Regions from separate parts of the Lysinibacillus sp. G01H genome, predicted to be linked through region 2. Evidence: predicted binding sites of a transcription regulator. Region 2 holds the regulator's gene; the other holds the start of a gene.
What was found. Region 2 encodes CtsR, which represses protease genes until heat stress. Its sites were predicted from a motif close to ATGGTCAATAAAGGTCAAACA; they were not measured.
Positions count from the first base shown of each region.

Region 1: a site for CtsR is predicted at 8,412-8,432, ahead of PSR12_RS03590 (ATP-dependent Clp protease ATP-binding subunit). Genes of this name have one in related genera too.

Region 1 is NZ_CP118397.1:748,122-758,787, reverse strand. It holds gene mecA (adaptor protein MecA) at 1-335, opposite strand, end outside; gene spxA (transcriptional regulator SpxA) at 769-1,164, opposite strand; T-box leader at 1,656-1,877, shown strand; gene trpS (tryptophan--tRNA ligase) at 1,993-2,982, shown strand; gene PSR12_RS03610 (YuzI family membrane protein) at 2,985-3,206, opposite strand; gene fabF (beta-ketoacyl-ACP synthase II) at 3,313-4,554, opposite strand; gene PSR12_RS03600 (beta-ketoacyl-ACP synthase III) at 4,585-5,523, opposite strand; gene PSR12_RS03595 (YjzD family protein) at 5,976-6,170, shown strand; gene PSR12_RS03590 (ATP-dependent Clp protease ATP-binding subunit) at 6,220-8,346, opposite strand; gene PSR12_RS03585 (Crp/Fnr family transcriptional regulator) at 8,616-9,302, shown strand; gene PSR12_RS03580 (metal-sulfur cluster assembly factor) at 9,368-9,676, opposite strand; gene PSR12_RS03575 (prolyl oligopeptidase family serine peptidase) at 9,730-10,494, opposite strand; gene PSR12_RS03570 (Cof-type HAD-IIB family hydrolase) at 10,616-10,666, shown strand, end outside.
Region 2 is NZ_CP118397.1:4,544,207-4,554,872, reverse strand. It holds gene PSR12_RS23185 (DUF779 domain-containing protein) at 13-372, shown strand; gene PSR12_RS23180 (DUF4003 family protein) at 804-1,772, shown strand; gene PSR12_RS23175 (aldehyde dehydrogenase family protein) at 1,816-3,243, shown strand; gene PSR12_RS23170 (acyl-CoA thioesterase) at 3,313-3,792, shown strand; gene PSR12_RS23940 (methyl-accepting chemotaxis protein) at 3,829-4,473, opposite strand; partial or broken gene PSR12_RS23935 (protoglobin domain-containing protein) at 4,594-5,139, opposite strand; gene PSR12_RS23160 (hypothetical protein) at 5,425-5,634, shown strand; gene corA (magnesium/cobalt transporter CorA) at 5,678-6,640, opposite strand; gene PSR12_RS23150 (class I SAM-dependent methyltransferase) at 6,674-7,357, opposite strand; gene PSR12_RS23145 (DUF4870 domain-containing protein) at 7,483-7,788, shown strand; gene PSR12_RS23140 (CtsR family transcriptional regulator) at 8,055-8,525, shown strand; gene PSR12_RS23135 (UvrB/UvrC motif-containing protein) at 8,539-9,081, shown strand; gene PSR12_RS23130 (protein-arginine kinase McsB) at 9,078-10,187, shown strand; gene PSR12_RS23125 (ATP-dependent Clp protease ATP-binding subunit) at 10,177-10,666, shown strand, end outside.

The sequences.
Region 1 (10,666 bases), 890 kb from region 2:
CTAAGAAGATCCTCTCCAACTTCATCGAATGGTGCAAACATATCTTTGTGTTCATCAAAATTCGAATGACCATCTAATGTTTCACCGTCTTTTAAAATATGTGCACGTGTGACAATGATTTCTAAGCCTACTTCAGATGCATTGATATGAATCCAAATCGGACCCTCTACATCAAAATAATCCTCCGTGTTTACTTCATCAATCATATCCCAAAAAAGTTGTTCACCCTTTGCTCGATTGTACCAAATTTCTTCACGACTATAGCCGCGATCCTCTATATCATTGTACGTAATAAAGAGCTTGAGTGTATTTTCATTTACACGTTCGATGTCCACTAGACCTCATCTCCCTTCACTGTCATATGTCGAAAAACAGTTTGTTTCATTAGTATGCTTTTATTCTTTGTTTTTAACCTTCATACTGCATTTGTTTTTCAACCTTTGACCACACTACAGTAAAACCATCGAGTAACCGTAAACATGAATTTTTGTGTTCACAGTTGTCTCTAACTCTATTGTATGCTGTTCTGTCATAAAATGAAAAGGATATACACCGTTTCACAGAAGATATTTGAATTATTGAAATTGTAGTAAACTATTTAACTTAAATCAAGTTTAACATACTTTTACGGAAATATATGACTTTTCCCTATTAATTATTATACTTCATATAGAAGGTTTTACAGAAGTAAAACATAAAAAAAAGATGTCACAACATGTATTCCACATCTGTAACATCTATTACATATATTATTCAGAATAGAAAGGTTTAATTCACCATTCGTTGTGCTTCTTGTAACTGATATGCTCGAACTTTTCGAGGTAAGAAACGACGAATTTCATCTTCATTGTAGCCAACCTGTAGACGTTTTTCATCTAAAATGATTGGTCTACGTAGTAAGCCAGGATATTCCTGAATTAATTCATATAAACGTTGTAATGGTAAGCTTTCAACGTCAACATTTAATTTTTGGAATATTTTAGAACGAGTGGAAATAATTTCATCAGTTCCGTCTTCTGTCATACGTAAAATTTTTTTTATTTCACTTATGCTAAGTGGTTCAGAAAATATATTACGTTCTGTATATGGAATTTCGTGCTCCTCTAACCACGCTTTCGCTTTACGACAAGAGGTACAACTTGGTGATGTAAATAGGGTTACGATCATTCTGACACATCCTTTCATTTCAAAATCATTATCTATAAACCAGAACCAATGTGTTAAATTAGAATTAATGTAATGTAAAATACACAGTACCATTATACAGTACTCCGCTGTATTTGAATATAGTTCCAATAAAAAAAATCTGAACCTATCGCTAAATATTCTGTCTATTTATACAGCTTTCAAATATAGTGTATTTTCTTCAAACTTATGTGCTACTACTACCATTCCCATTTTTAAAGCATTTTAAACATCTAAACAGATATCTCGGTTGTTCTCATTTAAGAAAAACAATCGAGAAAATTGTCAATCTCCCGTGTACATCTAGCCAATTTTTTAATAAAAAATTATAAATTTATAACAAAATTACATAACAAAAAAAGCATATAATTTTTTCTAGGAAAAAAACACCGTCAAAAGTCTGACTTTACACAAAGGAATCTTTATAATATAATTCTTTGCAATCAAATCAATTTGAACAATTTAAATTGAGAAAAACGCTGACGAAGAGTAGTACATATGCTAATTCACGTATAGAGAGTCTGTGGTTGCTGTAAACAGATCGTGGATGCATGTGGAATGGACTTCCGAGTTAGCTTTGTGAACGCTACTTGAAGCTATTAGCAAAGCTCGTCCCTTCACGTTACGAAGCTGAGTGGCCTTTTTAGGCAAGCTGGGTGGTACCGCGGATTCAAACATCATTCGTCCCTTCATTAGAAAAAATCTAATGAGGACGCATGATGTTTTTTTGTCTTCATCACCAAGTTGAAAGGTGAAGACAACGCTGTGACAAATGTTACAGAAATTGAATTCGAGGAGGAATTTTTAATGACAACTATTTTTTCTGGCGTACAGCCTACAGGTATCGTAACATTAGGGAACTATTTAGGAGCATTCAAGCAGTTCCCGGCACTACAGGATGAAGGGAACGCCATTTATTGTATCGTTGATCAACATGCAATCACTGTTGCACAAGATCCTAAAGAATTACGAGAAAGTATTCGAAAGCTTGCTGCTACCTATATTGCTACTGGCATTGACCCTAAAAAATCGACCTTATTTATTCAATCAGAGGTGCCAGCGCATGCTCAGGCAGGATGGATGTTACAATGTGTTGCGTCTATCGGTGAACTAGAACGTATGACACAATTCAAAGATAAATCACATGGTAAGGAAAGCGTATCTGCTGCTCTTTTAACATATCCACCGCTAATGGCCGCGGACATTCTACTTTATAACACAAATATAGTCCCTGTCGGCGATGATCAGAAGCAGCATATTGAGCTAACTCGTGACCTTGCAGAACGCTTTAACAAACGCTTTGGCGATGTTTTAACAATTCCAGAAATTCAATTACCTAAAGCAGGTGCACGCATTAAATCCTTACAAGAGCCAACAAGGAAAATGAGTAAATCAGATCCAAATACGAAAGCGACAATCCGCTTATTAGATACTGCGAAAGACATTGAGAAAAAAATTAAATCAGCTGTAACTGACTCTGACGGCATCGTTGCATTTGATGTGGAAAATAAACCAGGTGTTTCAAATTTATTGACAATCGAATCAGCTATTTCAGGGGTAGCCGTTGAAGATTTAGTCAAAAAATATGAGGGAATTGGTTATGGTGGATTCAAGCAGGGTGTAGCAACAGCAGTAATTGAACACTTAACACCTATTCAAGAAAAATTCTATCATCTTGTAGAATCATCAGAGTTAGATGTCATTCTTGATGAAGGTGCTGAAAAGGCGAATGCGATTGCTAGTGCTACATTAAAACGTATGGAAGATGCTATGGGTCTTGGTCGCGCACGTCGCTAAACTTACGGCTTGTCTGAGGATCGATCAAAGCCCAAATCAAGCACAACTGCGCAGATGATGATACAGGCTCCTACCGCCATATAAAATTCTGTTGTTTGAAAAATAAATTTGAAAACAACCTTCCATGAATAACCTAGTGTGCGGTAATTTAAATACAATATGAGATTCCCTAAAGAGAGGATCATTAAGCCATAACTTACTAAAAATAAAAAGAGACGAAACATAGTAATGGCATCCTTTCTATTTCTTCTTACTTATCATTTATTCACAAAACTATAAAAAAAGACGTCAGCCATTTAAATTTGGCTGACGTTTTTTAATGTTTATCTATTATGCTTCATATTTTTTGAATAGAAGACTTGCATTATGACCACCAAAACCAAGAGAATTACTCATTGCATATTGAATATTTGCTTCTCTTGCTTCGTTTGGAACATAATCTAAATCACATTCAGGATCAGGATCTTTTAAATTGATTGTAGGTGGTAAAATCCCTTCTTTAAGGGCTAATGCTGTGAAAATAGCTTCCACACCACCAGCTGCTCCTAATAAGTGACCTGTCATAGATTTTGTTGAGCTCATCGCAAGTTTATACGCATGATCACCAAAAGCAGTCTTCACAGCTTGCGTTTCGAATAAATCGTTATATGGCGTACTTGTACCATGGGCATTAATATAATCAACTTGTGATGGCTCTACACCACCATCTGTTAACGCTTGCGTCATCGCACGGGCTGCACCTTCACCCTCTGGAGCTGGAGCCGTAATGTGATGCGCATCCCCTGTTGCACCATAACCTAAAACTTCAGCATAGATTTTGGCACCACGAGCTTTTGCATGTTCATATTCTTCTAAAATGACAATACCCGCTCCTTCTCCGATAATAAAGCCATCTCGGTTTTTATCGAATGGGCGACATGCTGCTTGTGGATCTTGATTTAATGATAGTGCTGTATTGGCACAAAAACCTGCAACTGCCATTGTTACGATTGGTGATTCAGCACCACCAGAAATCATTACATCAGCATCTCCACGCTCAATTACTTTAAAGGCATCACCAATAGAGTTTGTGCCTGAAGCACATGCCGTTACAGAACAAGAATTAATCCCCTTTGCACCAAAGTGAATAGAGACTTGGCCTGATGCCATATCAGGAATCATCATTGGAATAAAGAAAGGACTAACACGTCTTGCTCCACGCTCTTGGAATGTTAAAAATTGTTGTTCATATGTTTCCATTCCACCGATACCAGAACCAATCCATACACCTGCACGTGGAGCTAGCTCTTCATCAATTGTTAGCTGTGCATCTTCCATTGCCATAATAGAAGCCGCTAATGCGTATTGTGTGAAACGATCCATTTTACGTGCTTCTTTACGATCAATGTATTTTTCAATATCAAAGTCCTTTACTTCTGCGGCGATTTTTGCTGCAAAAAGATCTTTATTTAAGCGTGTCAACTCACCAATGCCAGATTTACCAGCTTTAATGTTTGCCCATGTTTCTTCGATGCTATTTCCTAGTGGTGTAACTGCGCCAATTCCTGTAATTACTACTCGTCTTTTACTCATTGTCTTACTCCCCTCAAGCATTTTTCCTACTTATTTTCCCCATCTCATGGCTACGGCACCCCATGTTAAGCCGCCACCAAAACCTACAAGGACTAATAAATCATCCTCTTTAATCTTACCTGCTTCAAGCTCATCTACCAAGGAAATACCAATAGATGCTGCTGAAGTATTTCCGTATTTATGAATCGTTTTTGACATTTTTTCTGGTGGTAGCTCTAAACGCTCACGTGCAGATTCCATAATACGTATATTTGCCTGATGAGGCACTAAGAAGTCAACGTCTTCTTTTGTTAATCCTGCTTTCTCTAATACATTAACAGCCGATTCACCCATTTGTCGAACAGCAAATTTAAACACTTCACGACCATTCATCGCAATTGTATCTTGCTTCGTTAAATAAAGATTCTTTCCGCCTGTACCGTCTGCACCAAGTTCAAAGGATAGAATACCTCTACCTTCAGAGACTTGCCCAATGATAGCTGCACTGGCACCATCGCCAAATAATACAGCTGTATTGCGATCTTCCCAATCAACGACTTTCGACAGTTTTTCAACACCTACTACTAAGACATATTTATAAGCATTTGCCTCAACAAAGTGCTTTGCTGTCACTAAGCTATATATAAATCCTGCACATGCTGCTGCTTGATCCATTGCTGCAGCATTCACTGCTCCGAGTTGTTCCTGAACCATACAAGCTACACTTGGAAAAGTTTGATCCTGTGTGACAGTTGCTACAAGAATTAAACCAATTTCCTCAGGCGTAATACCCGCATTTGCAATAGCTTCTTTTGCCGCAGCTACTGCCAAATCTGAAGTTTCCTGATCATCTGCCGCAAAATGACGTTCTTCAATGCCTGTTCGAGTACGAATCCATTCATCAGAAGTATCCATGATTTTTTCCAAATCAAAATTTGTAACGACCTTCTCAGGAACATATTTGCCTATTCCTATAATACCAGCGTTCATATAGCAACCCCTCAGCTTTCTTACTATCAATTATTAGTAACTGGTCATAATTATAACGCATATAAAAGGAATGACGCAAGATGATTTAAAATTTATGCAGCTAAGTGTATTGTTCTTTGATTATAGAAGTGAAGAAATTTATGAAATGAGGTTATTCTTATTTAGGAGCTTTATCATACTTTGTGGAGCATTTCAGAGCGCTTTGCATCATGTATGAGCGGTGTCCTTTCTTTTTGGAGCACTTTTCACTCGCTTAGGAGCGCATTCCCCTATTTCAGAGCTGTTCCTAAATACTTTACATTACCAAACATAAAATACTAAATCTCATATTTGTTGTGACAAAATCGCCATGTTTCACATAAATGGTTCATTTTTTTTTGATTTATGTTATGATATGATAATGAATATGAGTAAAACCTTATGATGAAAAAAGTTCGGTTGAGGTGAAATTAATGCAATATATCGTAACGTTCATATGGTCATTCCTACTAGTTTCTATGTTAAACTACGTAGTCAGCTCTGTACTTGGTGTACCATTTGATTTCAAAACTGGAGCAATCGTTTCTGTTGTATTCTCCATCCTTATCTTTATTATTGGAGCAATCATTCCAAACGACCCTACACCAGAAGCTGCAGACCATCATTAATTCAGCTAGAAAAAACCTGTTCAGCTTCATGCCGAACAGGTTTTTTCTGTTATTTTTCCACAACACATTGTCCCTCATGCATTTTCACATGCAACGTCTCCCCTGGTAAAACTTCTCCGCGTAAGAGTTCTCTAGCAACGGCTGTTTCGATATGTCGCTGTACAAAGCGTTTTAGTGGTCTTGCTCCAAATTGGGCATCTGCCCCTTGCTCTACTACCCAATCAATGACTTCTTGCTCGACAGATAAAGTAATTTCTTGCTCTGCGACACGTTTAATCAATTGCTCCACATACTTCCAGGCAATCGCAGTAAAATGTTTAGTAGATAATGCATGGAAGAAAATGATATCATCCATTCTGTTTAAAAGCTCAGGTTTAAAATGTTGTCGTAGGGCTGTCATAACTAAGTCCTCCACAGCAGCATCATTTTCCTTTGCCTCCATTAAATAACTAGAGCCGATATTCGAAGTTAAAATGACTACTGTATTTGTAAAATTCACCATTCGTCCCTGACTATCTGTAATGCGCCCATCATCTAAAATTTGCAATAAAATGTTCGCCACATCAGGATGAGCTTTTTCAATCTCATCTAGTAGCACCACAGAATAAGGATTTCGGCGAACTGCTTCCGTTAGTTGTCCACCTTCCTCATAGCCCACATAGCCTGGAGGAGCCCCAACAAGTCGAGACACACTATGTTTCTCCATGTATTCACTCATATCAATACGAATAAAGTGATCCTCTGAATCAAATAATTGTGCAGCAAGTGCCTTGGCAAGTTCTGTTTTACCTACACCAGTTGGACCTAAAAATAAAAAGCTACCAATAGGTCGGTGTGGATCTTTGATACCTGCTCGTGCACGCCATACCGCTTCTGTCACTAATTGAACTGCTTTATCTTGTCCAACCACACGTTCATGTAATGTATCCTTTAAACGTAATAGTTTTTCACGCTCACCCTCTACTAATTTTGTTACAGGGATTCCTGTCCAACGTGAAACAATTGCAGCAATTTCATCTGCTGTTACCTCTTCACGTAAAATACGAGATTCTGCACCGTTCTCTAATTCCTTTTCAAGGACCTGAATGTCTTTTTCAAGTGTCGGAATTTTACCATGACGTAATTCAGCAGCTTTATTTAAATCATATTTACTTTCTGCCTCATCTAGATCACGACGATATTTATCCAATGTTTCACGTTTTTTCTGAATATCGTGTAGCTTTTCTTTTTCGGCTTCCCATTGTTGACGCATGCCCTCAGAGGATTCTTTTAACTTTGTTAATTCTTCACGTAATTGCTCCAGACGTTTTTTACTTGCCTCGTCCTTTTCCTTACGCAATGCCTGTTCCTCAATTTCAAGCTGCATAATACGACGTGTCACTGCGTCTAACTCCTGTGGCATTGAATCAATTTCTGTACGAATCATTGCACAAGCCTCATCAATTAAATCAATGGCCTTATCAGGTAAAAATCGTTCTGTAATATAGCGGTTGGATAGTTCTGCTGCCGCAACAATTGCTCTGTCATGAATACGTACGGCGTGATGTAATTCAAAGCGTTCTTTTAAACCACGTAAAATGGATACTGTATCCTCTATAGATGGCTCACGCACTAGTACTTGCTGGAATCGACGTTCTAAGGCAGGATCCTTTTCAATGTACATACGATATTCGTCTAATGTAGTAGCACCAATACAGTGTAATTCACCACGTGCTAGCATAGGTTTTAGCATATTTCCTGCATCCATAGCGCCATCTGTTTTCCCTGCACCTACGATCGTATGAATTTCATCAATAAATAGAATGATTTGTCCTTCTGATTCTTTTACTTCTTTTAGCACACCTTTTAAGCGTTCTTCAAATTGTCCACGATAACTTGCACCAGCGATTAACGCACTCATATCTAATTCATATAATACGCATTCTTTCAAGCCTTCTGGTACATCACCTTTTACAATACGCTGCGCTAAACCTTCCACAATCGCCGTTTTACCAACTCCTGGTTCACCGATTAATACAGGATTATTTTTCGTTTTACGTGTTAAAATACGAATTACATTTCGAATTTCTTCATCACGCCCAATCACAGGGTCCATCTTGCCATTTTTTACTTCTTCAATTAAATTGCGGCCAAATTGTTCTAATGGTTTTTTATTGTCTGTTTGTTGAAATTGCATAGCTAGCACTCCTTTATTTTCATATTTCTCATTATTTATATACCCACTCTTGTTCATATGAAAAAAGTTTGACCTTTTTTGACTAACTTTATTTTACATCACTCGACAATGCTTAGCAAAGAAATCGCCCTAAAAATTTTTCACTTATTATGGAAGTTTACGTTATAATAATGATATGTTTCTGTGTTTTAGTATCGAAATCCACTATCCTTTTGTAATAATCGCCATTTATTACAAAAAGAAAGCGATGTGTTGGAGATATGGTTTTAATGGATAATATGTTTGAAAAAATTAAAGATCTTTTTCAAAACCACGGTGTTTTTATCAAAGTGAATAAAGGAAATAAAATTTTTCTAGAGGGTGAACGGGCAAAAGAAATTTATTACATCCAATCAGGTGTTATTTCGATTAGCCAAGAATCCGAGACGGGCAAGGAATTAACCATTCGCATTTGTGGCCCTGACAACATAATAGGAGAAGGTTCGTTATTTTGTAATCTTGTCTATAATTCGATGACTGCCAAAGTTTTAGAACCCTCTACGTTATATGTTTTGAGTCGTAAATCTTTGGAGCATTTACTAGAAGAGCAGCCGACTGTTATGGTGGAATACATGAAGTGGCTACAAACAGAAAATTTAAAGCATCAGAGTCGTTTGCGCGATTTAGTGTTAAACGGTAAAAAAGGTGCTCTATTTTCAACGCTCATTCGACTGTCCAATACGTATGGTAAACCTGTAGAAAATGACGCGATTTTTATTGATTTTCAGCTAACAAATACAGAAATTGCAAATTTGTGTGCGACAAGTCGGGAAATGATTAATCGTATGCTGAATGATTTAAAAAAACATGAGATTATCACTTTTGATAAAGGATTTATTACCATTCATGATTTACAATTTTTAAAAAATGAAATTGCCTGTGAAAATTGTCCATTACAAATATGCCGTATCGATTAGTTTCGTTACAAGCAAAAACCCTGCTTATTTTTCAATAAGCAGGGTTTTAAATAATCCATTTTAACTTAACGTACGCCCAATGCCATTTTTGCATAGCGTGACATTTTATCTTTCGACCAAGGTGGATTCCATACAATATTAACATTTGTACTTTTCACTTCTGGAAGTTCACCTAACGCCGTATTCACTTGATCCACAATGACTGGACCAAGTGGACAACCCATAGATGTTAGTGTCATCGTAACAGTTGCAACACCTTCATCATCTAATTCCACATCATATACTAAACCTAAGTTGACGATATCAATGCCAAGCTCAGGGTCAATTACGTTTTCTAAAGCACCTAACATGCTATCTTTCATATCCTGATCCATTCGTATTTCTCCTTCCATCATAGTGTTAACCTTATCATAGCAGATGCACCCTGTTATGCCAAATGCTGTGCAAGCCATGCTGTAGCTGCTAGCATACCGTCACGTGGTACAGCATGTCCAGCCCTTTTGTTCACCATGAATTTTAAATATTCAGGGTTTGCTTCATAGTATTCCCGTAATGATTCATAAAATTTATATGTTTCGTGAAAAGGAACTGTTTTATCTAATTCTCCATGCCAAAAGAATACAGGGCGACCCGCGAATTTTTCTGGTGTGAAACTGACATCATATTTAGCAAGGGCTTCATTAATTTTTTCAACGTCTTCCTCTGACATCGGCCAGTTAACTCCGCTTCTAGCAAATTGTTGCAATTGGTATTCACCCAATTTTATAAAACCAGGTGCACCCATACATATTGCAGCTGTTTGTATCCAATCATAAAGTTTCAGACAGCCTGATGTCACGATGCCACCCATTGAAGTGCCTCCTATGCCAATTTTATGACTAGCTAATAAATTTTTATTCTTTAATTCATCATATAATTGTTGTACTTCATGAATAGAATTTAAAACAATGTCCCAAAAATTTAAATTCATTTGCATTTCCGTTAGGCCTTCGCTACGCTCACCATGAAATTTTGCATCTGGCAATAGGACACGCACCCCTTTATGCACCAATTGGTATGCATAGTGTAAGTTATGTTCTTTTGCACTCATAAAACCATGCAAAAAAATGACTACCGGGGTTTCTTCATTCATCTTGTCTGTATGTATATGTAATAAAGGAATATTTCCCCACACTTCTTTTTCTACAAACATTATTGTCACTCCCAACTATTCTCTCATCTTTATGTTAGCAAACTTTTTTCACTGTGACAAAATTTTGACGAATGTAAGACAAAGAGATACTATTCAAACTATAGGAAAGGGGCAACGAGCTATGAAACCGCATTTAATCGTATTAGACTTAGATGGAACTTTATTAACAGAT
Region 2 (10,666 bases):
AGGTGCATGAGCGTGGTTGAACGTGTATTAGCTACGGAAGAAGCGCTAGCACTAATCGATCTATTAAAAGAGAAACATGGACCTGTTATGTTTCATCAATCAGGTGGATGCTGTGATGGCTCCTCACCAATGTGTTATCCAGAAGGGGATTTGCTAATAGGAGATCAGGATGTGTGCCTTGGTGAAGTGGGTGGTGCTCCTTTCTATATGCATAAAAATCAATATGATTACTGGAAGCATACACAAATCATATTGGATGTGGTGGATGGCAGAGGCGGCATGTTTTCACTCGAGGGCGTAGAAGGAAAACGTTTCCTAACAAGGTCGAGAGCCTTCACATCTGAAGAAGTGCAAGAGCTAGGGTTAATTTAACAAGTTATCTGTACAGCGGCAAAGTTTTTCTGCCGCTGTTTTTTTATCTGGAAGTAGAAAAGTTATTGTATGGAAAGGGAGGCTTTAGAACACATGACTCTTTTCTTATATTGAGTATTGATTTTGGGCGTTCAAGTGTTTCGATATTAATTTTTATGGAAAAGAGTATGTAAAGCGATATTATTGGATGAATTCCTTAGAAAAAGGAATAGATTTAATCGATCCTTTAAGGTCATGGTAAATAATAGTTTCTTTGTGGTTTTTGCTAACATCGGCCATACCTCCTTTATAGGTTGTTAATATTTTCTATTAAATCAAATAAAGTAAGTAACATACATTAAATTATGTTTACTTTTTATGTTAATTGTTACAAAGAGGGTGAATCTTTCTTACATTATGTTACGTAAAACGGGTAAAGGAGTGTGAAAAATATGGATTATGTGATGATTGAAAATGAATTTGTTAATACAGTAGAGGACGTATCAAAGGCTGCAGGCTGGACGGTGGACCGTAAAATTGTATTAGCTATTGCTAGTACATTTGTAGCGTCAGGAAAAACTTTTGATGCAACGAAGTATAAAAATGTTTTACAAGAGATGAAGAAGCAATCTTCTTGGCTGTCTCCTTTACGAACAACAGTTGGATATAGTATTGCTGCCAACCTCATGGAGCAAGGTGATGCAGAAAAGGCAGTAAAGAATTTACTTACAAATGTGAGCATCTTAAAGCAGGCGAAATTCAGAAGCGGCAATTTTAGCTATATCGGAGCACAATTTTTGACGGAGGATGAACAGGATAAAAAGACACATGCACAGGCGGCTAGAGCCTTATTTGATGCCATACGTAAACATCATCAATTTTTAACCTCATATGAGGATATTCCTTATGCCATATTATTAAGCAGTCCATCTGATGATGTTGAATTACGCGCGGATACCATGAATCGATACTATAAAGAACTAAGAACTTATAATTTTAATGCTGGCAATGAGCTCCAATGGCTTTCACAGGTATTAACATTTTTATCATCCAAATTTGATGGTCAGCTAGTACCAGATGTTGTGACACTTCGTGATGGGCTCAAAAAGCAAAACGTTAAAGTCAAGGCTATGCATTATCCTTTACTTGGCTTTTTAGCCATACTTAATCTGAATAAAGCACAACTTCAAGGGTTGATTGATTTATACCATGAATTAAAAGACATGAAGTTATTAAAATGGCATCGTGAATTTGTGCTCTTTATGGCTGTACAAATTGCTATTTATGATATGGCAAAGGTACAAAAGTCTTTGTCCATGACCATTATGTCTTCTATTGAGCTATTAATCCAAGCACAGCAAGCAGCAATGATCGCAGCGGTTAGTGCAGCTGCCATTGCATCTAGCTCAAGTTCTTCGTGATAGAATAAAGAAGAACATGATTATTTGGAGGTGCATTTGAAGGATGAAGGAAACAAAACTTTGGATTAATGGTCAGTGGATTGATGCAGAGGAAAGCTATGAGCTAGCTTCTCCATATAGCGGTGAGGTTATTGCTCATGTAGCTAAAGCATCTATTCAAGATGTAGAGAAAGCTATCGAAGGTGCGCAGCAGGCATTCCAATCGTTTAAAAAGACAACAGCCTACGAACGTGCCGAAATATTATATAAAGTCGTTGATATAATGCGACAAAGAAAAGAAGAACTAGCAGAGATTTTAGCCTTAGAGGCTGGAAAACCTATTGTTGCAGGTTTAGCTGAAATTGACCGTACAATCGCAACCTATCAATTTGCGGCTGAGGGAGCTAAACAGTCAAAAGGTGAGACTGTTCCAATGGATGCAGCCCCTGGAGCAGGAGATCGAATAGGCTGGACAAAAAGAGAACCTTTAGGTGTAATATCAGCCATTACGCCTTTTAATTTTCCATTCAATTTAGTGGCACATAAGTTAGGTCCAGCATTTGCAGTAGGCAATACAGTTGTATTAAAGCCAGCAACACAAACGCCACTAAGTGCTATCGTTATGGCTGAGATTTTCCGAGAGGCCGGATTACCGGATGGGGCATTACAAATTGTGACAGGAAGTGGAGGCGAGCTAAGTGATACACTTGTCACACATCCATACGTCAAAAAAGTAACCTTTACAGGAAGTGGTAAAGTTGGCTTGAAAATTAAAGAAAAAGTAGGCTTACGTAAAGTAACTTTAGAGCTAGGTTCTAATGCAGCAGTAATTGTCGAACCATCTACGCCAATAAATAAAATTATTGGTCGTTGTGTAAGCGGTGCTTTTAACTTTGCTGGACAAGTATGCATTTCGTTACAACGTATATATGTGCATTCTTCCATTATTGATGAATTTACTAAAGCATTTGTTGCAGAAACAGAAAGGCTTATAGTAGGAGATCCATTAGAGAAGACTACAGATGTTAGTGCCATGATAAACCCAAATGAGGTGGAACGCATCAGGGAATGGATTGAGGAGGCACAAGAGCAGGGGGCTACGATTGCAACTGGAGGCGTATTTACTGAACGTACTTTAACGCCAACAGTTATGACGAATGTGTCAGCTGATATGAAAATTGTTTGTCAGGAAACATTCGCACCAATCGTCTCAATTGTTTCATATGAAACATTAGACGACGCAATTCGACTTGTAAATGAGTCGGACCTTGGCCTAAATGCAGGTATTTACACGAATATATTGTCAGATGCTTTATATGCAGCAGATGAATTACAGGCTGGTGCTGTCATTATAAATGATATTCCGACATTCCGAGTAGATAACATGCCATATGGTGGAGTAAAGATGAGTGGTTATGGACGTGAAGGAATTAAGTGGGCTATAGAAGAAATGACTGATATGAAATTTATTTCGATGAAAAAATCGTTCTAAATTTGCATCAGCTCTTTTTCTGCGATACGATGACGAAAGAACAACATGAGAAGGGAAGTTGCAAGAATTATGCCAAACAACGCTGTACCCATGAGCCAATCACGTACGGTTCAATCGCGTCTCGTATTACCCCCAGACACAAATAATCACAATTCTATTTTCGGTGGAAGAGTGTTAGCTTATATTGATGAAATCGCTGCTATTACAGCAATGAAACATGCTAAAGGCCTTGTAGTGACAGCTTCTATTGACTCGGTTGATTTTTTATCCGCTGCACATGTAGGAGATATTCTTGAAATTGAGAGTATTGTTTCGTCTACAGGACGTTCTTCAATGGAGGTTTATGTTCGCGTTGTTTCTCGCAATATTGAGACTGGCGAGGAAAAATTAACGACAGAATCATTTGTCACGATGGTTGCAGTAAATGAGGAAGGGAAACCCGTACCAGTTCCCTCAATCTATCCTGAAACAGATGAAGAGAAGCGTTTATTTGAAACTGGGCCAGCAAGACGAGAGCACCGTAAACAAAAACGTGCATTGCCGCATTAAGGAAAAAGGGAACTCTAAATGAGTTCCCTTTTTATTTTACATATTTAGTTCATTGACAACATTAATGAGCGAGTCGGAAGAAGAAGAGACTAGCGTAGCGCCCTGCGATAATTCAGTGATTAAATTAGAAATGGCTGAAATATCTCTAGATGTATTTACGTATTGCTGCTGAATGCCAGAAACTGCATCAGCAATATCATTAAATGACTTGGATAAGCTTTCTTGTGTATTGACACTATGTTGAATTTTTTGATCAACATTAATAACTGAATTAGCCATAGTCGTAATATTACTTTCTGTGTCCTTAATAAGATGGGAAACATTTTGGACGGCATTTTTTGTTTCCTCAGCAAGTTTACGAACTTCCTCAGCCACCACTGCAAAACCTTTCCCATGTTCTCCAGCTCGAGCAGCTTCAATAGAAGCATTTAATGCTAATAAATTGGTTTGATCAGCAATGCCTGTAACTAGCCCAACGATTTCAGAAATTTTTTGAGAAGAGGTACGTAGTTGGTTCATCGTTACTTCAAGACCATTGACACTTTGCAAAATAACTTGGATTAAATCATTTTGTTCTTTCAATTGCTGTTGGCCTCGTCTTGATTTTTCTTGTGTATCTGCTACGAAACTCAATCCTTGCTTGGTTGCTACAGCAATATCATCTGTTTGTGAGGAAATCACTAATAGTGATGCGGCTGTTTCTTCACTAATGGCATTAAGCTCCTCTGCAGTACTTTGGATCGTCGTTACAAGGGAATTTTTTGTTGCATCTGCTGCTGAGCGAATACGTTCTTCCTCTTTTTCATATGCCTCAATCACGAGTTGTTGCTCAAAATTAATGATTTTACAAAAAGCGTTTATAGCACGAATAGCATCTGTTTTGGAAATATCTACCTCGTTCACAAAGTTTGCAAAAGTAGTAGTGAGTGACTGGAATGAGGCAATATACCACTTTGATTGCAAGCCAATTCGAACGTGAGTCTCAGCAATGGCTTTTCGTTCAGCAATATAGGCATCATTAATATGACTTTCAAAAATGTCACTTAAATGTTTATGTAACGTAATTTTTAAACGATCAATATGTGATGTTTTATTAATAATATCAAGTAAATCTTGGCTCAAACTAATGGCTGCATAAAATTTCTCCACCATTTCAGGAATTAAGTCTTTAGCTAAAGGCTGTAGTTGCTTAATGATAGCTAAATCCTCAAGAGTTAAATTTAAAAGTTGTAATTGTTTTTGAAGGTTGGGGTGGTTCAATACATCTAATTGTACACTGCTCTTAAAATTTTCAGGTGTTAATGTAATTGCGTAGCTAGCACTACTATTTTTTGAAAACCAACTCATTATTATTTGCTCCATTCTTAATATCCATAATAAATTGTAAGTAAATAAGCACTTTTGAAATTTGTTAGGTTTGTAAATTTAATAAATAAATGGTATTAAATCTATTTTACTATTATTTGCTGAATATTTGGTTAAAAAATTGGTTATTTCTTTATTTTTTTTACTTTATTGTTAGTCCAAATGGTGAAGCAATGTAAATTTGAATTTAAAATAGGAAACCTGTAAAATACGAACTGTTTAGCAATATAAAAATCGTACGAAAATAAAAATGGAAGGAGGGGTGGTATGGAGAAAAAACGTTTTAAATTTGTTATTCCTGTTATGGTGATTGTTGCCATTGGCTCTGTTTATATGCTACGAAACTATCATGCTGAGGTACCAGATATTGAGCAATTATTAATTACAATATGTGCAGCTTTGGGATCAGGGGTATTAGCGTACTTTTTATTTCCACAGCAAGGTGATAATAAGATTGATGACAGAGGACCATATTAATAGATTAAAAAACTGCTCGTTTTTATTAAAACGAGCAGTCTTTTTATGGTTTAAACAGTTTAAACCAGCCTTTATGTTTAAAGACGGCCAACATAAAGATAACGATAATTATCATAATCCCGAGTACAATAAAATAGCTGTATTGCCCATGTAGCTCAGGCATGTTATCGAAATTCATCCCATACACACCAGCAATGAAAGTAAGTGGTATAAAGATAGTTGATACAATTGTTAAAGTCATCATAATACCGTTCATTCGGCTAGAACTCATAGCCATATAACTATCTCGCATATCTGCTGTAAGCTCTCGATTAGATTCAACCATCTCTGTTAGCTTAAGTAGATGGTCGTAGATATCTCCAAAATAAGCTCTCTCCGATTTTTTTAGTGAGAAACGGTAAGAATTAAGAATGCGATATAAAAGGTCACGCATTGGTAAAATAGTACGTCTTAAGTCAAGCAAGTCACTACGGAACTCGAAGACAATTTTCATGGCATTTACATTACTTTGGTATGTAAGTTCACCTTCTAAAGCATTTAGATGATCTTCAATTTTGTAAACGAGTGGAAAATAACTATCAACAATTTTATCAATGGTTTGATACGTTAGGTATACAGTACCTCGCTCCCAATTCTTCGGTTGGTTTTCCAGCATTTTTTGCACCTTCTCTATCTCAGGGACAGGATTTTTATGGAAGGTTATGATGAATTTATTGGAGGCAAAAATATTAACCTCCTCCGCAGCTAACGTCTCTTCGTTTACTCGATGAATGACAAAGAAATGAAAATCATCATAGAAATCGAGCTTAGGACGCTGCAACCTCATTAAGCAATCTTCAATAGCAAGAGGGTGAAAGTGGAAAAATGTATCCAACAATAATTCTTCCTCCGCTGTAGGACAATTAAAATCAACCCAATACCATTCAAATTCTTGCTGATGTATCTCTTCTAATGGAAAATCCTTTAACAATTGTTGCTGCTTTGTAATGCCGATGGTGCTTATCACGGTTTTCACCTCAAATTATTTACTACAAAATAGTTAGCGATCCTCTTTAAAGCATACCCAACCACCGAACAAAGTAGTGGCAAAAAATCTAGAAGGTTTAGTAAAGCCCGCACTTTGTAAAAGTGTTAAAATTTCCTCTTCACTCATAAAAGAAAGGGAACGAATGGATTTTTCCATCTCTGCTACTTCGGATAAAGAAAGTCTAGTATGCTGTAGCCAATAAGAACGCCATAAATCAAATTGTAGTTCTGTTTCTAAAGATCCTAGCTGACCATATTTTGAAACAAGGACAAACGGTGCTCCAGGTTTCAAATATCTTGCTATTGCTTTTATTGTTTCTAGCTTTTCTTTATAATCGTGAATAAAATGCAAGACGAGAACACAACTTGCTGCATCATACTGAGTAGAGGACAGCGAAGCATCTAGTATTGTAGCCTGATGGAATGACATATTATTTGGTAGAGTGAGCAAACGCTCTTTAGCTATAGTAAGCATGGATTCTGATGGATCAATGCCAGTAAATGACCAGTGAGGTCTTCCTTCTGCAAGCTGTATAATTTCATTGCCACTCCCTGCTCCCACGACTAACATGTTAGCATTTTCTGATAGCCTAGAATGATAAAAAGTTTGTATTAAACGTAGCATGGTATCATAACTAGGCAATGTACGGCGAATACCCTTTTCATATTCATTTGCTAATGTGTTGTTAAATTCCAACGCTCCTCACAGCCTTTCAAAAAAATTTTAAAAAATCCTTCTTAATGTGAAACTATTGCGGGTATAGTTCCGTAAATAGTAGTACATAAAACATAGAATAAAGTTCAAAGAAAGGGTTGATATATATGGAGTCTAAATGGTCTAAAGTAATCATACACGCAAGTGCATTTTTTGCGCCATGGTTAGTGCCCATTATTTTCTTTTTAATTAGTTCGGATGAGGAAATAAAGGCAATTTCTATTCAAGCACTGCTATTCCAAATTGTCATGGGTGTTTTAATTGCTATCTCTGTTGTTTTAAGCTTTGTCCTTATTGGCTTACCATTTTTAATCATTTTCGGCATTATGCTATTTGTGGTACCGATTATCGGTATCGTAAAAGCATTGTCTGATGAACCTTGGCGTTATCCAATTGTTGGTCGCTGGGTATAATTTTCATAGACGCAAGTATATGCTAGTTGCATATGCTTGCGTTTTTTCTATGACGAATAAGGGTACATTAGGTGTATGAGGAAATTATTAAACCGTAAACAAATGATCGAAAAGTGCCTTTTTCGTTTATTAAAAAGCCATTTTCAAGACTTTCCACTTTTCTATGGGCGAAATCATTGCAATTTTTTTCAAGCGTTTTGTATAATATACTCAAAGAAAGTCAAAGATAGTCAAAGTCAGTGAAGCAAGCGAGGTGTATTCCTAAAATGCGTAATATATCAGACATCATAGAGGGTTACTTAAAGCAAGTACTTGAATTAGGTGGGGAAGGGCATATTGAAATTAAACGTAGTGAAATTGCTGATAAATTTCAATGTGTACCATCACAAATAAATTATGTTATTAATACAAGATTTACTGCCGAGCGGGGTTACCTTGTTGAGAGCAAACGTGGTGGTGGTGGATACATTCGAATTTTACGTGTCCGCGCGAATTCACAGATTGATTTGATCGACGATGTTCTCAGGCAAATTGAAGGTGGGGCATCACAAACGATGGCAGAAGATTTGGTTTATCGACTCATTGATGAGCAGGTAATTTCCAAGCGAGAAGCGAAATTAATGTTAGCAGCAATTGATCGCTCCACGATCGACTTGCATCTCCCATTAAGAGATGTCATTCGATCAAAAATATTGCGAGCAATGCTGACAACAATAAAATATGAACAACAAAAATAGTGAGGTGATGGAAATGATATGCGAACATTGTAAACAACGTAATGCGACAGTTACAGTAACACAAGTTCAAAGTGGGCAAAAAGTAGAGCATCATTATTGTGACGTCTGCGCCTCACAATTCCATCCATTTCATGCAGAGTTTAAACAAGAGCCAGTATCTATTCAACAGTTATTGTCTAACTGGTTTGGCTCTCCTACATGGCAAAAGGTGGGGGAAAAACAACAGGTACAACCACAGCAGCAAACATGCCCACAATGTGGATTTTCGTATAAGCAATTTTTAAAAGAAGGAAAATTCGGGTGCCCAAGCTGTTATGACACATTTGGAGATCATTTGCCAAAGCTTTTTAATCGTATTCAGGCAGGTCCACAACACATTGGTAAAATGCCTGGTGCTCGCAGTAATGTGTATGTTATTAAAAAGCAAATAGAGGATATCCGCAAGCGTATGAAATCCGCCGTAGATGAAGAAAAGTTTGAAGAAGCGGCGAAGCTACGTGATGAAGTCAAAGAGCTAGAGAAGCATCTACAATTTGAAGGTGGTGATGTGACATGATGATTGAATCATTTTTAGAGCGTGCGACACCAACATGGATGCATATCAAAGATGATTACTCAGATATCGTCATTAGTACACGGATCCGCCTTGCACGAAATTTAGATGGCTATCGTTTTCCATTAGCATTTTCAGAAAATGAGGCACTGCAAGTGGAACAGGCCGTTACACATGCAATCAGCGATAGCCCAACGCTTCAAAATGATTATGCTTATTTTGCTATAAAGGATTTAACCCCTTTACAGCGTCAAATTCTTGTAGAAAAGCATTTGATTAGCCCGCAACTGGCTAAAAAAGAGCAAGTGGGCTCTATACTACTCTCTGAAGATGAATCCGTTAGCATTATGGTGAATGAAGAGGATCATTTACGCATTCAATGTATGACAGCAAGTTTTCAACTTCAAAGTGCCTATGAACAAGCAAATAAGATTGATCGTATCCTAGAGAAAGTATTACCATATGCTTTTCGAGATACTTTTGGTTATTTAACAAGCTGTCCAACGAATATTGGTACGGGGCTACGAGCATCCGTCATGATGCATTTACCCGCTCTTACATTAACTGGGCAAATGAATCAAATTATAAATGCCATGACACGCTTAGGAATGACTGTAAGAGGTATATATGGTGAAGGAAGCGAAAATTTAGGGAATGTTTATCAAGTCTCTAACCAAATTACACTTGGGAAGACAGAGGAAGATATATTAGCAGATATACAAAGTGTCGCTGAAAAGATTATTCAAAAAGAGCGACATGCAAGAGGTAAATTAATGGAAAAGGCAGAGCTTGCGCTAGAAGATCGCGTATATCGAGCTTTAGGCACACTTACACATGCAAGGATTTTAACAAGTGAGGAAGCTGCTACTTGCCTATCTAATGTTCGTTTAGGAGTAGATTTACAATTGATTGATGGTATACAAGCAACGACCTTAAATGAATGTGTTGTTAGTATGCAACCAGGTTTTTTACAGCACTATGCAGGTGAGGCATTACCACCTGCTGAACGGGATCGTGTACGAGCGGAGATGCTTCGTGAGACATTATCCCAAGAACATGCGAATAAGCCTATAAATGGGGAAAAAGGAGAGGATTTATATGATGTTTAATCGTTTTACACAACGCGCGCAAAAAGTATTACAGCTTGCTCAGGAAGAGGCTATTCGTTGGAAGCACGAATCTATCGGTACAGAGCATATTCTATTAGGGCTTATACGTGAAGGCGGCGGTATTGCTGCGAAAGCGTTAGAAGCCATTGATATTAGTCCTCAAACGATTGAAGCTGGCATTGAAGAATTAGTTGGTAAGGGCAAAGAAGATGTCGGTCCAATCGTTCATTATACGCCAAGAGCTAAAAAAGTAATTGAATTATCTGTTGATGAGTCACGTAAATTGGGTCACTCCTATATCGGTACAGAGCATTTATTATTGGCGCTTATACGTGAGGGTGAGGGCGTGGCAGCTCGCGTTTTAAACAATGCGGGAGTCGGCTTAAATAAAGCTCGCCAGCAAGTATTATTGCTATTAGGTAATAATGATAATGCACAATCTGGCCAACAAGCAGCTCAAGCTGCCAATACACCAACAT